Regions from separate parts of the Paenibacillus anseongensis genome, predicted to be linked through region 1. Evidence: riboswitches for the same ligand, from Rfam matches in the RefSeq annotation. Region 1 holds a riboswitch; each other region holds the start of a gene.
The links. A riboswitch is a leader RNA that binds a small molecule or an ion and turns the genes downstream of it on or off. The one in region 1 is predicted to bind thiamine pyrophosphate.
Positions count from the first base shown of each region.

Region 2: another riboswitch for thiamine pyrophosphate. It lies ahead of GON05_RS27285 (ECF transporter S component); the one in region 1 lies ahead of GON05_RS02540 (DUF561 domain-containing protein).
Region 3: another riboswitch for thiamine pyrophosphate. It lies ahead of tenA (thiaminase II); the one in region 1 lies ahead of GON05_RS02540 (DUF561 domain-containing protein).

Region 1 is NZ_WSEM01000004.1:104,354-109,864, reverse strand. It holds gene thiD (bifunctional hydroxymethylpyrimidine kinase/phosphomethylpyrimidine kinase) at 1-48, opposite strand, end outside; gene GON05_RS02555 (thiazole synthase) at 391-1,158, opposite strand; gene thiS (sulfur carrier protein ThiS) at 1,165-1,368, opposite strand; gene thiO (glycine oxidase ThiO) at 1,352-2,539, opposite strand; gene GON05_RS02540 (DUF561 domain-containing protein) at 2,523-3,170, opposite strand; TPP riboswitch at 3,314-3,412, opposite strand; gene GON05_RS02535 (bile acid:sodium symporter family protein) at 3,572-4,555, shown strand; gene GON05_RS02530 (hypothetical protein) at 4,723-5,409, shown strand.
Region 2 is NZ_WSEM01000023.1:200,641-206,151, forward strand. It holds gene GON05_RS27270 (YuzC family spore coat inner layer protein) at 1-190, shown strand, start outside; gene GON05_RS27275 (energy-coupling factor transporter transmembrane component T family protein) at 201-998, opposite strand; gene GON05_RS40135 (ABC transporter ATP-binding protein) at 989-1,744, opposite strand; partial or broken gene GON05_RS40140 (ABC transporter ATP-binding protein) at 2,000-2,398, opposite strand; gene GON05_RS27285 (ECF transporter S component) at 2,482-3,078, opposite strand; TPP riboswitch at 3,183-3,292, opposite strand; gene GON05_RS27290 (methyl-accepting chemotaxis protein) at 3,346-4,791, opposite strand; gene GON05_RS27295 (DUF3105 domain-containing protein) at 4,989-5,511, shown strand, end outside.
Region 3 is NZ_WSEM01000016.1:593,878-599,388, forward strand. It holds gene GON05_RS18960 (MarR family winged helix-turn-helix transcriptional regulator) at 26-526, opposite strand; gene GON05_RS18965 (DoxX family protein) at 616-957, opposite strand; gene tenA (thiaminase II) at 1,092-1,763, opposite strand; TPP riboswitch at 1,848-1,948, opposite strand; gene GON05_RS18975 (right-handed parallel beta-helix repeat-containing protein) at 1,986-3,974, opposite strand; gene GON05_RS18980 (carbohydrate ABC transporter permease) at 4,030-4,860, opposite strand; gene GON05_RS18985 (carbohydrate ABC transporter permease) at 4,853-5,511, opposite strand, start outside.

The DNA.
Region 1 (5,511 bases):
CCCTCCGCTATCGGAGCCGGCGATGGTCAGAGCTTTATATATGGACATCTGAGCTTCCCCTTTCATGTCGTTAAAAACTTAGGTCAATTAGCGCCGTTCGGATGAGACGGCCTTTTTCGACAGCTCGCTGGCGGTAGCAGCCGTTCTCCTGCCCGAGACGGCCTTTTCGGCTCTCTTGAGCCAGCCTGCTCGCCCATTAATCACCGCCTAGCCGACGAGAAAGCCTTTTTCGACAGCTCGCTGGCGGTAGCAACCATTCTCCTGCCCGAGTCGGCCTTTTCAGCTCTCTCGAGCCAGCCTTCTCGCCCGTTGATCACCGCCCAGCCGCCGAGAAAGCCTTTTTCGACCGCTAGCTGGCGGCAGCGCCAGTTGACGGCCTTTCCGCCCATCCTACACTCGGCTAAAACCATCCATCGGACTGCTCGCCGAAGCATAACGTTTCTTTGGAATTCGGCCTGCCTTGAAGCCGGCGCGTCCCGCTTCAATAGCGAGCTTCATAGCATACGCCATTTTGACCGGATCCTTGGCACCCGAAACCGCTGTGTTCAGCAGCACGCCATCTGCGCCCATCTCCATCGCCAGTGCTGCGTCCGAAGGAGCGCCAATTCCTGCATCGACGATGACAGGCACCGTTGCTTGCTCAATAATGAAGCTCAGGTTGAGCGGATTGATAATGCCCTGCCCTGTGCCAATTGGTGAAGCTCCCGGCATGATGGCATGCACTCCGAGCGTTTGCAGGCGCTTAGCCAACAACACGTCATCCGACGTATACGGCAGTACGATGAAGCCCTCTTCAAGCAGCATCTCCGATGCTTTTAATGTTTCAACAGGGTCAGGCAGCAGCGTCATCTCATCGCCAATCACTTCTACCTTAATCATGTCGCAAAGCCCGGATGCCTTCGCCAATTTGGCGATGCGCACCGCTTCTTCCGCTGTTTTGGCCCCTGCCGTGTTCGGCAGCAGTGTGAAGTTCGACACATCCAGCATGGATAAGAAATTCGGCTGACTCGCCTCAAAAATATTCATCCTACGCACCGCAAACGTCAAAATCTGCGATTCGCTCACATCAACAGCCTGCTTCTGAATATCAAAATTCGGGAATTTGCCTGTGCCTAACAGCAGTCTTGAACGAAATTCATATGGTCCGATTTTTAACATGGTTAATTATCCCCCTCCAACAAAATGAACGATTTCGATTTTATGTCCTTCCGCTAACTCCGTTTTCACATGATCTTCTTTTTGTAAAATGTTCTGATTATGCTCGACAACGAGCATTTTCTCCTGCAGCTCAAAATGGGCAAGCAGCTCTTCAATCGTACGAATCGCATCCGGAACCTCGACGCTCTGGCCGTTAATGTGCAGCTTCAATACCGTGCAGCTCCTCTCCTTGTAGTCGCCCGCTTTCCAAGCGCTTGGACGTTCCCGACAGATCGGGGCAGAATGCATCCAAATTCGGCTGCAAGTTACTCGCGTCCTCGCCTGATACAAGCTGAGCGATGATCTTCCCCGTGATCGGGCTGAGCAAAATCCCGTTGCGATAATGCCCGCAGGCCGCAAATAAGCCCTCATACATCGGGACTTTGCCGATGTACGGCATGCCGTCTGGCGTCTGCGGACGCAGGCCTGACCAAGCCTTCTCCCACTCGGCTTCAACGATTGCGGGCATTAATTGCTTCGCTCGCTCCATCAGCTCGGCGAGCCCAGCTAGTGACACCTTGCGGTCGTAGCTATTCGGCACAACTGTCGCGCCGACGAGGAGTCGTCCTCCCGCTTTGGGGACAATATAGCACCCTGGCGTGAACAGGGTTTTCTGCAGCTCGCGCTTTTCGGCGAGAACCGAGAAGCACTCCCCCTTCACGGGATACACCGGTAGGTCGATCCCGCTGCCGACGAGGAGCTGGCCGCTCCATGTCCCGGCCGCCACAACAACGTGCTCGCTATACAGCGGCCCCTCGCTCGTCATGACGCCGATGACGCGATCGCGCTCCGTCAGCAGCCCTTGCACGTTGGCGAATTCCTGCAGCTTCGCCCCGAACACCCGCGCTGCCTGCGCGAATGCCGCCGCCAGCTGCGGCGCCTCCACCTGCCCATCCTCGGGCAGGTACAATGCTCCGCGCGTCGCTCGGCTCAGCGCGGGTTCGAGTGCTGCGGCTGCGGCTGCGCTCAGCCACTCCGCTCTTTCACCCGCTGTGCGCTGGAGTTTCTCCCTCGCGCGCAGCTCTTGCTCCTGAGCGTCGCTGAGCGCGACGTTCAGGAGCCCTTCACGGACGAGACCGATGTCGATGCCCGTGAGGCTCTTCAGTTCCCCGCTCAGTTCGGGGAACATCGCTCTGCTTTGCCGGGCCCACTGGAACAGGGGCCCGGTGTCCTCCATCTCGGACTGCGCTCCGAGCATGCCGGCTGCGGCAGCCGAGGCCTCCGTCCCTAACCTGCTGCGCTCCAGCAACGTGACGGACTGGCCTCGCTTCGCCAAGTGATAGGCGATCGATGCGCCTATCACGCCTCCGCCAACGATGATAACGTCACTCGTATGCTTCAAGTCTCTCACCTCTAGTTTCTTCTTGCTGCTGCAACTCTTGGATGTAAGCTTTTACGGTTTCCACGGGGTCATCCGCCTCCCAAATGCCGCTCATCACTGCGATGCCGGAAGCTCCTGCAGCCAGCACAGGCCTTACTCTTGCAGGTGTTATACCACCGATAGCGATGACTGGAATCGTTACCTGCCGGGCAACATTCCCCAGTTGTTCAAGCCCTCTTGGCTCAACCCCCAGCTTGGAATTCGTTGCGAAAATATGCCCATACAAGACATAATCCGCCCCTTCGCGCTCGCGTCTGACAGCTTCCTCCGTGCTATGTACAGAGACTCCTGTGCGATGCGCACTTTGATAGCTATCTCTTATCTCCAGCAGCTGCGGAGAGCTTTCGGGAAGGTGCAAACCGCCAAGTCCGGCTGCAGTTGCCATCCAGGGATAACCGTTGATACAAAGGGTTTGCGCGGGTAAACCTTGTTCCAACAAATACTGTACGCCCATAAAAACTTCATCCATCGGCTTATTTTTCTCACGGATATGAATGGCTGTGACATAAGGATGGATCCGGGTTGCAATCGCAGCCATCTCCTTCCATGCCAACTTGCCATTCGATATCACATGCAGCTCGCGCTCGGACATGGAAGCCCGCCTCCTCACTTTTTAAACCGATGTATCGATAGGCAGTGCAGCCTGGTGCGGCAATCAAGACGCAAAAAAACCACTTTTCCTAAGAAAAGTGGTTGTAGGTTGCCCGCATAATAAACATGCAAAAATGAGGCGCCAAAGTCCGGTTTCCACTTTCCTCCGCTGGTATGACCCAGTTCAGGTTCAAAGGGTTCAGATTGCTCTGTCTCAGCCTTGCGGCGCCCCTAGGGATACATTCGTATTCATTTGTTCATTATCATAACACGGTATCCAGTCGATGGAAATAAAAATTTCCAACCTATCTTATCCTAGTCACCCGAAGCTATAGCTCTTATAATAGGGAGAACGTAACTCTCGGCCTTTATTATCCATTGTCAGGAAGGATGAACACCCAGATGCTAGCTCAATTGAATCGCCAACTGGAAAAAATCTTGCCGCTCATCACACCTGTCAGCGTGCTTATCGGTGTTCTGCTCGGCAGTCATTTATCCGGCTTTACCTTCTTATCGCCTTGGCTGTTTGCCTTTATGACATTCTCAGGCAGCATCAGCTCCAGCTTCAAGGAATTTGTTAAAGTGATCGTCCAGCCCTTCCCTCTTATCGCTACCCTGCTAATTTTACATGTCGGTATGCCGCTGCTTGCGCTTGGACTCGGTCACGCCGTTTACAGCTCGGAACCGTTAACCATCACAGGACTCATTCTGGCTGCAGCCATTCCAACAGGGATTACAAGCTTCGTGTGGGTCGCCATTTATCGGGGAAACATCGTGCTGACCCTATCCATTATTCTCATGGATACCGTTCTTTCACCGTTTGTTGTGCCCTATACACTCTCTGCACTGGTCGGTACGAAAGTCCAGATGGACACTTTTGCCATGATGCAAGGTCTATTCTTCATGATCGTCGTCCCGTCTTTACTGGGCATGCTGCTTAATCAATGGACGAAAGGCAAAATCAAAGAGCAGTGGAGCGGCCGTCTAGGTCCTTTTTCGAAAATATGCATGGGCATCGTTGTCGCAATTAACAGCTCTGTTATCGCGCCATACTTGCGTGATTTTAATGCCAAACTGCTTGGTTTGGCCGGTTTTGTACTAGCCCTCGCTTCTCTCGGCTACATCCTGGGATGGATCGTCGCCAAGCTGATGAAGTGGGAGCAGGATGTCGTTGTGGCGCTTACATTTAACAGCGGGATGCGGAATATTAGCGCCGGCGCCGTGCTTGCTGTAGCGTACTTTCCGCCTCCGGTGGCGATTCCCGTTGTGCTCGGGATGCTGTTCCAGCAGTCGCTGGCGTCGTTATTCGGTTTTTTATTAAACAGAAAATACGCTTTGAAAAGCGATAGACCTAATCTAACTGTGAATCGAGCCAAACAAGTTTAATGGAGGAGCTGCCTGTGCAGCTTCTTTTTTGCATGCTCTTTTACACACTCAGCCATTTTTAAGCTAACATTTATCTCCTATTCAGCTTCCCTTCTCTTTTTTTTCATAATTGAGCCGTACAATGAAAATGAAATGGAAGATTATCGACAGGAGTGGTACATAGACATATGAAAATTAAAATGAAACAAATAGCCGGCTTATGCATCCTTCTTCCCGCTTTGCTCAGCGCTTGCGGCAACCAAGCTTCCCCTCAGCAAGCAGCGGCAAGTACAGCACAACCTCAAGCGAGCGCACAAGCTTCACCGGATGCGAAACAGCAGGGGCAGAACCGTCCCGCGATGAGTCAGGCGCAGAGACAGTTGTTCAGCACCTTCCAAACGCTGCTCATGATGGACAAAGCTGAAGGACTTGCGATTACTAAGGACCAAGCCCAAGTCATGCTGCCTGTTGCGCAGGACATCGAAACCAAAGCTGAGCTCAGCGACGAGAACAAAACGAAGCTGCTCGAGAAGCTGACGGATGCGCAGAAGAAGTTCATCGACGACGCTGCGAGCAAGATGGCGAATATGGGCAATGGCGGTGGAAGAGGACAAGGAGGTAACGGCGGCAATCCAGGCGATGGCACGCGTGGCAACTTCAATGGGCAAAAAGGCACGAAACCGGACGCCTCAGGCGCACCTGCCCCTTCGTCTTCACCGAATGCAGCAGCCGGTTCAGACGGCGCGAACGCTGGGAAACAGCCTCGCGGGAACGGCGGCAACGGCGGCAATCGTCCTGCCGGTGGCAATGGCGGGCAAATGATGAAAGATCCGGGCAAACAGCTTGTGGAGCTTTTGCAGGAGAGAGTGAAGTAACTCCGAGATCTCATCTTTAGAGGAACTTCAGGCCGTTAATCATCCAAAAGGCCATCTTTTGGATGGTAAGTGGGAACTGGCGTCCTCTATTTCGCCACTTTT
Region 2 (5,511 bases), on a different contig from region 1:
CGCTCACGAGCTAATGACACATGCCCAACAGGGAAATCAAAAAGAAGTGGATCGTATTGTCCACTCCTTCGGCGTTAAATCTGCTATTGTGACTAGTTATTCACCAAGCTCCGTGAAGTTTACGATTGACCCGCAAACCCCTGACACCCCCTGCTGTGAAGTAACCTTAGCACTCAAATGGGGGCAATAGCCGACTTCCTTTATCGGACGTCGAAAGCATTCCAAATCGGCCATGCTGTCCCCGCCCAAAATGCGAATATAACAAGAAGCAGCCAGTACATCAGATAATAAATATCTAACTTGGAGTAGCTGGATTGATAATAATAAGTGCGTTTGGTTTGTGTGGAAAAACGCTTCGCTTCCATGGCCACAGCTGTCCGATGAGCGCGGCGGATACTCTGCGCAAGAAGCGGTATCGCATACATGCGCATCACTGTGTACCAGCCTGTCAGCCAGCTGCGTCTCTGCTTCCTGCCCCGCACCTTAAGCGCGTAGCGCAGCGTCTGGAACTCCTCGAGCATAAGCGGCAGCATGCGCAATGCGGCAAGGAAGCTGTAAGCGTACTTCGGCGCGACCTTCCACTGCTGCATCAGCGCATAAAACAGGGCAACAGGACGTGTCGTCAGGCTGAACAGCAAGCCGACAGCCGCCACCTGTAAGCCGCGGAAGCCCAGATGCAGACCGCGGTAAAAGCTTTCTTCCGTGATTCGGATGAATCCGAAACGAAACCACTCTGTGTCCCCGCTGCCGAACATCATCATCCCCGCAGCGGAGGAGATAAAGATGAGCAGGAACGGCGAAGCATACAGCAGCAGGCGCCGCATCGGCTGCCCTGAATAAACGAACAGCGGCACCAGCGCGCCCGCTGTTAAATACATCATCGTATTCAGATTATGCGTGAATACCACAAGAACAAAGAGAAGCAGGGATAGGACAAGCTTCACTCCCGGATTAACCCGATGCAGCCAGGTTTCACGATACGTGAACGTTATTTGCATACCATCGGCGCTCCTTCCTCGGTGTGTGCTGCGGAAGTCGCAGACTGCTCCGTCACACGACCGGCCTCAACCTGCCAAACGCGCGTGGCACAGCGTTGGACGATCTCCTCATCGTGCGTCACCATCACGATGACGGTCCCGCCTGCGCGCAGCCGTTCCAGCTGCTCCAGCATGCGCAGCGTACCGCGTGCGTCGAGCCCGAAGGTGGGCTCATCGAGCAGCAGGATACGCGGGCTGCGGACCATCGCCGAAGCTACGCTTAAGCGGCGCTTCTGGCCCATCGAGAGCTGGAAGGGATGCCGCTTGCGCAGCGCGAGCAGATCGTACTGCCGCAGCAGCTCCTCCAGAGCAGCCTGCTGGGCGTCCTTCCCTCCCTCCGCCTCCGGCAGGGAGTAGAGCAGTTCCTCTTCCACCGAATTCGTCACGAACTGGAATTCGGGGTTTTGGAACACGAAACCGACTTGCTCCGCAAGCTGCTCGATTTTGCTGCCCTTCACGCCGTCGATCCAGCAGCTGCCCTTGGTCGGGATGAGCCGCATGATGGCGAGCAGGAGCGAGCTTTTGCCCGCACCGTTGGCACCGATGATCGCGATCCAGTCACCGGGATAGACGCTCAAGTTATCCACAGAGGTCTTGATCTGTCCGCCGCGAAGCCCGGTAAAATCGCGAAAGGACATGATCGGCTGCCGGTTCTCAGCATCAGCTTCGACTTCCGCGGGCAACTTGCTCCTGCTTAAGCGTTCCATGTTGAGTTCGTTCCAAACGCCCGGATACCAAATCCCGTAGTCCGCAAGCTGCTTTTTGTACCTATTGAATACGGCTTGTGGTGAACCATCAGCCAGAATCTCTCCTTCCGGAGAGATGACTATCAGACGGTCGATGAGATCGAGAATACCACCGATTTTATGCTCCACAATGACCAAGGTTTTGTCCGCGCTAATGGACCGGATCGTTTCCCAAACAAGCCCCGTGCCCTCCTCATCCAATAACGCCGTAGGCTCATCTAGAAAAAGCACTTCTGGCTCCAAAGCAAGGACGCTTGCAATCGCCAACCGCTGCTTCATTCCCTGCGACAATTGGTTGATTAAGGTGTGATCGTCTTCCAACTGCAAACCCACTAAGCTCAGATAATGCGCGATCCGTTCCGGCATTTCCTCACGGGGGATTTGCCTATTTTCCAATACGAAAGCAATTTCCTCATCCACATATGGCATGCAAAACTGAGCGTCCGGATCTTGAAACACGTACCCCCAGCGGCTTGGTGTGACAAGCTTATCCGCTTTCAGCGGAATCTCGATAATATCGGGGACGATCCCACTCAGCACTTGGAGCAGTGTCGATTTCCCGCAACCGCTTGGCCCGAGCAGCAGCACTTTTTCCCCCGGCATCACCGAAAAGGAAACCCCTTGAAATAACAGGGGAACCTCGTTACCCGGATATTTTAAGCGCAGATTGGTAACCCCAATGCCCTCGCTCATAGGCATTACCCGAGTACATCGTAATCGTTCTTTGAAACCGGTCGAACCAAGTTCAACACGCCAGTGCGAGCTAATGCTTTAGCCAAGTAATAGGCGAATACACCAGCTATAATGGCGGAGCCTGCAAGACGAAGCCCAATAAATAAGCAATAATTCCAGAATGTTAGCTGATCGATATAGCCATAATACTTATCTACAAGCAAAGAAAGCGCTGCGGATGCGAAGGACGCTAGAACGGTTACACCCACATTCGCCCGGCGATACAAGAAAAACGCGAAGACCAGCTCTGCGCCAAGCCCTTGAAGAATGCCATACGCAAGCGTCGATACTCCCCATGATCCTCCAAAAAGAGCCTCAATCGTCGCGGCTGCAACTTCAGCTAATAAGGCGACGCCTGGTTTACGAATAACGAGGAAAGCAAATGTAGCCGCCATGAACCACATGCCGTAGCTTAACTGCTCCGCGTGCAGACCGATCGGTTTTAGAAGATCATACATAGGTCCCCATATGCGATAAATCACCCCAAATACCGCCGCGATCACGATGGTGACCAAAATATCGGTCAATTTTAACCCTTTTGCTCCTGTTCCTTTTTGTGCCATTTCTTCTTCCCACTCCTTTTCCTGGATACCTTTTTTGTTAAAATGAGATAGGCGAACACGACAAAAAAAGCCTACCGGGATGCGGCAGGCATAAAATTAGTGCAGAAAGAGGCACTCCAATTCTCTACGCTGGCATTACCCAGATCAGATTAACGGTCAGTGGCATAGGGCCACTATCTCAGCCTGACTTCATCAAGCACCCGTGTTGCTATTCATTTGGCTTAACTGTAGCGGATTACTCGATATTTGGCAATGCCTTTGGAGAAATTATTTATCCATCAAAAGTTTTAAATCCAGTGTTAATCCATATAACTGGCGGATGCTGTCAACAATATCTTCCACCCGTTTCTGCTGTACTTCCGCGCTAGCAAGCACTTGCTGCACGGATGCGGCGGACTCTTCCGTTATCGCTGCCACGGATGTCATCTCCTCGGCCACCTTCTGGGAAGACAATTGCAACTGCTGGTTCATGCGCTGCAAATTCTCCGCTTGCTCCATGACCTCAGCTGTATTCGTGTTAATAACCTCGAATAACTGATCAACACTTTCCGCTGATTTTCTGCCCGATTCTACTGCCAGTTTGCCGATGGCGACCTTCTCAACTGCGGTCTCCACTTTCTGCTGAATGGAGCCTAGAATCTCCGAGATATCCGTTGAAGCTACATGAGCGTTCATTGCAAGCTTCCGAATCTCACCGGCAACTACGGCAAACCCTTTGCCATGTTCCCCGGCTCGAGCTGCCTCGATGGACGCATTGAGCGACAGAAGATTCGTTTGATTCGCGATATCGGCAATCGTTGTCACGATATTTCCGATTTTCACATTTTCTTCGTTCACTTCATTCATGATGCTCGACGTTTCCGTTACGATCACAGTAATATCCTTGATTTTATGCGTCAGATCTTCCATCTGGCTCTTGCCTTCATTCGTCATGCGGGCTGTATCCCGGGATCTGCTGCTCATCGTGTTCGATGCGGAAGAGGTCATCTCCACCGTCTCATTTACATCTTGGATAGCCGTTGTAATGTCTGTAATGGAAGTGGCTTGAGATTCAATGCCGATGGAAATTTCCTGAAAAGCCGCAACGACTTCTTCTGTGATTCTGCCTGTCACGGAGGCATTTTCATGAAGCGTATTACTGGAAGTTCCCAGCGCCTCTGTTGTCGTACGGACGCCTGCCAGAACCTCTTCTGTCTTCATCCGTGATACCTCGGACTCCCTAGCACTCTGGGCTACACGGCTTAATAATCGGAATCCTATCTGGCCTTGACCTATTAGCGTAATGATGATTAGAACATAAAAAGCATTGATAGCAATATAGTCAATTGGACCCGACAACGTGGAACAGAAATAGTTCAAATTAACGATTCCGATAACGCCATTAAGCAATAACGGCTTATAATCCATATACAAGGAGACCAGCGCTAAACTTAAATACAAGATAAGCATGCTGGACAAAGCGTGATTATGCGTCATGAAGAAATATGAAATCACATTAAGGCCTATGGCAATGATATATTTGGTGTAAGTGACCCCGATTTTCCTCCAGATCAGCAGCGTGCAAATGACCGCAATAGGCGCTCCAAAAGTCAGCAGCGTCATAACAACTCCCATGGATCTATAGGAAGCCCCCATTCCTAACACCAAACAAGCCCATAACAGCTTCACCATTAACCCGTTTCTTTTATGTAGTTCCAGCATTTGTGCTGTCATTTGGTCATCCCCCCTCTTTTCTATAAATTTTTCTACAAAAATAGACATTTACTTACATGATTCAACAATTGAAAGGGAAAATCCTCCTTTTTTTATGCCCAAAACGGGATCTTTACAAAGAATTTGACTTCTTGCCACTATCGAAACTACAATATGTAGTGTATGACGGATTATTAACGTAAAGGAGCTCATATCAAATGGATACTACCACCATGCAGAACGGGTCAAATCTTACTGCAATTTTGCTTTATATAGGGGCAGCACTCTTCATTTTGGCCGTCATTGGTTACGCGCTTGCCGCGAAGACGAACAAAGCGAACACGAGCAAGCTGAAAAAAGCCGAGAAGCAGGCTCTGCACAAAAAGCACAAGACTTGGATGCTGCTGTCTCATGCTCTTATCATTTTAGCGGTTTGCTCTTTAGGAACTTCTCTGATCCAGACCTCATCCAACAAATATAGCGTCGAAAAACTTAATTACAATGCGCCTATCGAAGTTACGACGGATAAGGATTACGGGCGCAATCATGATGAAGGTATGCTGACCTACGAGATGAAAATCCCAACTTCAGGCACGCATAGCCCGCATGATTTAAAGTTTGGTTTTTACAAGGAAAGACCGACATATGCGATGCTTGTCCATAACCTGGAGCACGGCGACATCATCATCTACTACCATCCCGATGCGCCTCAAGAACTCAAGGATCGCCTCGACTATTTGA
Region 3 (5,511 bases), on a different contig from region 1:
TTCAGTTAGAGGGTCGTTTTTTGTGTCATTCCAAAGGTTCTGACTTATTGTCCAATTCAGTACCGTTTGCATCGCTTTGACGATTCTTAATGCCGTATCCAATTTTCTTAAGCAGAACAATGAGTTCATGCTTCTCTTCATCCGTCACAAAGGACAAATCGTCGGAGATCGCTTGGACATGAGTTGGAAAAATCGTATCAAAATAACTTCGCCCTTCGCCGGTCAACACCACATTCACCTTGCGGCGATCACCTGGAATAGGAAGGCGTTCCACGAATCCTTTCTTCTCAAGCTTATCCACCACATAAGTGATACTCCCGCTTGGAATCGAGAACGTGTCGCTAATTTTCTGTATGGGATGTGGACCTTTATTGTAAAGAAACTCAAGAATCTGGAACGTTTCGATACTGAGATCAAAGCTATCAATGCTTCGCTCCATGCTGCCAAACAACTCTTTTACCATTTTTCTTATGACGCGTATAAGCCTTAAATCGAGCTCTATACCCTCTTTATCGCGTTCAGTCATACGCCAACCACCTTATCTTGCTTTCTTATACACAAGGATATTCGACTTCCTCAGGAATTTCAATTAGAAAAAATCGAATGTCCTTTGCTTCAGTTCAAAACAATGACGATTACGGCCAATATGAAAAGAAAGATGGGCATCATGGCTTTACCAGCTGGATCTTTCACGCGAACCAAGTGGACAAGAGCCGCAACAAACATGGTGATTGCCATAAGAATAGCACCGATTAAGGCATACGGACTTACCCAAATGCCGATAATAATGATAGCGGCCGACAGCACTTCTACTAAACCAGTAAAAATCCTCATTCCCGACGATAACCGATAGCGCTTGAACTCGTCTACCATCTGTTTGCTGCCGAATTTCATGAAACCAAACAGCAGAAACCCGATCCCTAAAATAATTTGAAGCACGATGGACAAAATATGCATGTGAATCACTCCTATGAATAATTTATATAACGTTAGTTATTCTATAATTAGAATATATATTAGTCAAGACATAATTTTAGAACTGCCTGAAAGAACAAAAAAAGGAGTTGCCAAGTGGCAATCTCCTTGAATTTCTAGTCATCAGGCCAGCTTTCCATCCGGTAAGCCATTTCCCAGAACATATATTCATACCGCGTCGTGTTCAGAAAAATCTCTTCCAGCCTATTGAGTTCGGCTTCCGGCTTCCCTTCGGCGAGCTGATCGAGCAGCCCGATGCACCACTGCGCTAACCCTCCGAACTCTTCCGAGCTGTACATCTTAATCCAGTCTCCATAATAGGAATGTTCGCTCGCTCCGGGCAATCGACTTAGCTCTTTGCCGATTTCTGAATAACTCCACATGCAAGGAAGGAGCGCCGCGGTTAACTCGGCTAACGATCCGTTTTGCGCCGTATGCAGCATATAATGCGTATAAGCCAAAGTAATCGGGGAAGGTTTGGCCTGTTCCAACTCCTCCTCCGTGATCCCGAAGCGAGCGGCATATGCCCTGTGAAGGGACATTTCTTCATTCAATGTGGAGTCCAACAGAGCAGCAAACTTACCCATAACCGCCAAATCATCCGATTTGACCGCTCCTAACGCGAACAGTTTGGCGTAATCTTTTAAATACACATAGTCTTGAATCATATAAAAGCGAAATTTCTCCAATTCTAACGTGCCGTCTCCCATTCCCTGAACAAACGAATGGGCGTGGTTTCTCCGCCATACCGGTTGCAGCCGCTCATATAAACGTTCAGAAAAAGTCATTGTCTTATCCCCTTTTAATTAATCTAGTAGTCAAACAAAAAAACCGCTTTCTGATAGAAAGCGGCCGCGTTATGACAGTACCCAAACGACAAACAACCACTTCCCTTCGCTAGCATTACCTAGATCAGGTGTAAGGGTTAAGACGAACGTCTTTCTCAGCTATAACAGCACCCCTAGTGTTCAATACGATTCAATTGTCAAGTCAAATCTTACCACAACCTGCTATTGCAGCCAATCCCCTACCATGCCTGAAATCTCCCACTGTCCATCTGAGCGGCCCGTCAGCACGATAGAATTGCCTTGCAGGTTGGTTCCAATCAGGGTCTTACCCCCTAAGGGTGTCAGAATCGTCTTCCCCGTTTGTGTTTGCAAATTAAGCTGATACGGAGCTTCCACAAAAAATGTGTACGTGACGCTGGCTTTCGCTGTTGGCAGCAGCAAGGTGACCTCAGCGGATGCGCCAGCGTTGGTGATTTTGAAGCCTATGTAATCAAAAGTGACGGATCCGGAAGAAGGATACGCTTGAATAGGCAGCGGCTGTTTGACGGCATAGATATCCTCGGCTGAGGGGTCTATGGCATAGAGCTTTTGGCCTCCGCCTTTGATGGAGCAGCCCAAATAGGAGACGTTCCGCAGCAATTCTGCGTTATTTTTCTTTAACGAGAATCCACGCTTAATCAGCGGAACCTGACGCGTATCTACGGATTCGCAATCCCTATAAACCGCGTTTCCGATCGCGGTTCTTACCTGCGACGGCACCGTTGTGAGGATGAACGAGGAGCCATAACCATAAGGGTCTTCCGGCTGGTTAACCGTGTTACAGTTTATCGCCCGGCACCGAATATAGGAGCGCTTCGCGCCGTCGGCCGAGAAAGATAAGTCCGAGAATCCGGCGTACTGCTCACTTTCCGCGATGCAATCAATCAGTTTGATTTCACCTTGTACGGCTTTCGTGCCATCTCCACCATAATTCATGGAGAAACCAAACGAATTCCCTTTCGTTTTGCATTTATCAAACACGATATCGATGGGCTCACTGGCAGCCGTTGGTTTCAACAAAGTGACCAGGAAGCCCCGGCCTGTATTTCCATCCGCCACACATTGGATGAACCGAATATTTTTCAGCAAATCAAGTTGGCCATTCGGTTCAATATCGACTCCACTCTGCGGAGCTGTTCCTTTCGTGCCCGAGAAACGGCATTCCTCCACGGTGAGACCGTCTACGGAGATTACAGAGAGTCCTTGTCTTCGGTTATTATCCGCGCGGCAATTACGGAGCACAATATTCCGGCAGAAACCGACCGTCGATTCGAAATAGCCGATATAAAAGCCATCTCCGCCGCTGTCATTCGCGTTGATATTCTCAATAACAATATTCTCCGAACCGCTGATGTCAAAAATATGAGCTTGTTCACCTGTCGTATACGCCGCCTTGTTCATACGTAACGTTGAGCCGTTTCCGTTGATATACACGTCTTTGACGGTTTTGATGCGGATCAATCGTTCATAGACAGGCCCTACTTTGCTCAGTGTATCTACTGCTTGTATGACGGTCCCCGGCTCAAATTCAATCGCAATTTGACTCGGAATGAACAATTGGCCTGTTAAATAATAGCCCGCCCGCTGCTTGGGAATAAACAGTTTGTGGCCGGACGCGGTATTTAGCGCTGTCTGTAAAGACAGCGTGTCATTCGTTACGCCATCTCCTTTGGTGCCGAACCAAGAAGCCATCAGTGTATCCCCGTAGATTCGTTTGAACCGCTTGCCGTTAGAAGACACAAGTACGGTTCCCGTGTTATCTACAGATGTAGTGTCGTTCGGGTCATAACGGAAAAAGCCCTCCTGCATCTCGTTTGTTACGTAATAAGCAAGCGTAGGATCAGGTTCGAGCTCGACCCTCAGGTCCTCCAACTTAACTGCGATGCAGAATTTCGTGTCCAGAATCTCAAGCAGCTCGGTTTTTCGTTTTTTAATCGCCATGCCATATACAGAGCTTGTAACGGATTGGTCGCTGGCAAAGGCGGTAGACTGACCTGCTACCTGCCATAATCCGCCGGAGACAGCAGCAATTCCTCCTATCCCTAGCGTAGCCAGCAATTTCCTGCGGCTAATTAATGGCTCCTTATGTCCTTCCCTCTCTGCTGCTCCCTCTGCATCTACCGGAGTAGCCGCTTCTTCCATTTCATGCGATTGGTTAGATTGTTTAGACATAGCTGTAGTCACTCTCCTTTTCCCTATGCGGGCCATTTGTTGGAGTTCCGTAAAGTCAGCCTTTCAATCCAGTTGAAGCGATGCCTTGAACGAAATATTTTTGCGCAAAGAGAAATACGACAAGGACAGGGACAATGGTGATGACGGCACCAGCCATGATCAGGGTCATCCGGTTTTGAACTTCGTTTTTCAGGAAAAGGAGCCCAAGTGGCAGGGTAAACATCTGTTTATTTTGCAAATAAATAAGCGGTTCTAATGTGTTATTCCAAGCGCTGATGAAGGTGAATACAGCTAGTGCGGACAAGGCCGGTTTGGCTAACGGAAGATAGATCTTATAGAAAATTTTCCAAGGGTTCGCCCCATCCACCCAAGCCGCGTCATACAGTTCCTTCGGGAGTGTTTTATAAAATTGGTGCAGCAGGAAGATGCCAAAGGCCCCGCCAAGGAAGCTCCTCACAATGAGCGGATAATACGTATCAAGCGCGCCGAGGGATTTCCAGATAAAATACGTTGGAATCATCGTAATTTGGGATGGCAGCATCATTGTGCCAAGCATAGCCAAAAATATCAGGTTCCTGCCGCGAAATTGAAAAAATGCCAACCCATAAGCTACGATCGCGCAGGAAGCTACGGTTCCAATTAAATCCATGATCGTGACAAAAATGCTGTTCATCGTGTACTGCAGAAAATTCACTTCGATCCAGACCTGCCGGTAATTTTTCCAGACGAACGGGTCCGGAATCAGTTTGGGAGGCAGCGTTAGTTCCGAGCCTGCTGCTGTCAATGATGTTGAGAGCATGTATAGAAAAGGAACAAGCATAAGAACGGAACCGATGCCTAAAATCGCATAAGCGGCAACTTTCAGACTGGTGTAGGCATTATTCATAATGCACCCACCTCTTTTCCGTTACCTTCTGTACAATGCTGATGGCTAGAATGACGAGGAACAATCCCCATGCCATGGCGGATGCGCTGCCCATTTTAAAATTCAGGAAGGAATCGCGGTATATCAATATGTTAGGCACCATATTCCGGTCGGCGACAGAAATGACATCACCAAGCATGACTAGAAACACATCAAACGCATGAAAAGCGGAGATCGTTGAAAGGATCATGACCATGTACACCATGGGGGACACGATCGGCATCGTTATTTTGGTAAAAAGCGTCCACCCCGTCGCCCCATCCATCCGCGCCGCTTCCAGCATTTCTTGGGAGATATTCTGCATGCCCGCCAAAATAAGAACCATGGAATATCCTGCGCCCTTCCAGATGTTTACAAGTGCAATTGAACCAATAACTAACCACCATTTCCCACTGCGTATCCAATCGACCGGTTGGAGTCCGAGCATATGCAAAATCCAGTTCAGCAGGCCGTATTCATTGTTGTAAATCCACAGCCAGATCATGCCCCCTGCGACCCATGGCGTGATCACAGGGAGAAAGTAAATCATCCGGAACAAGGATTTGCCACGAATCTGCTGATTGAGCAGATAGGCAAGAATGAGCGCTGTGAATGTCTGAAGCGGAACGAACA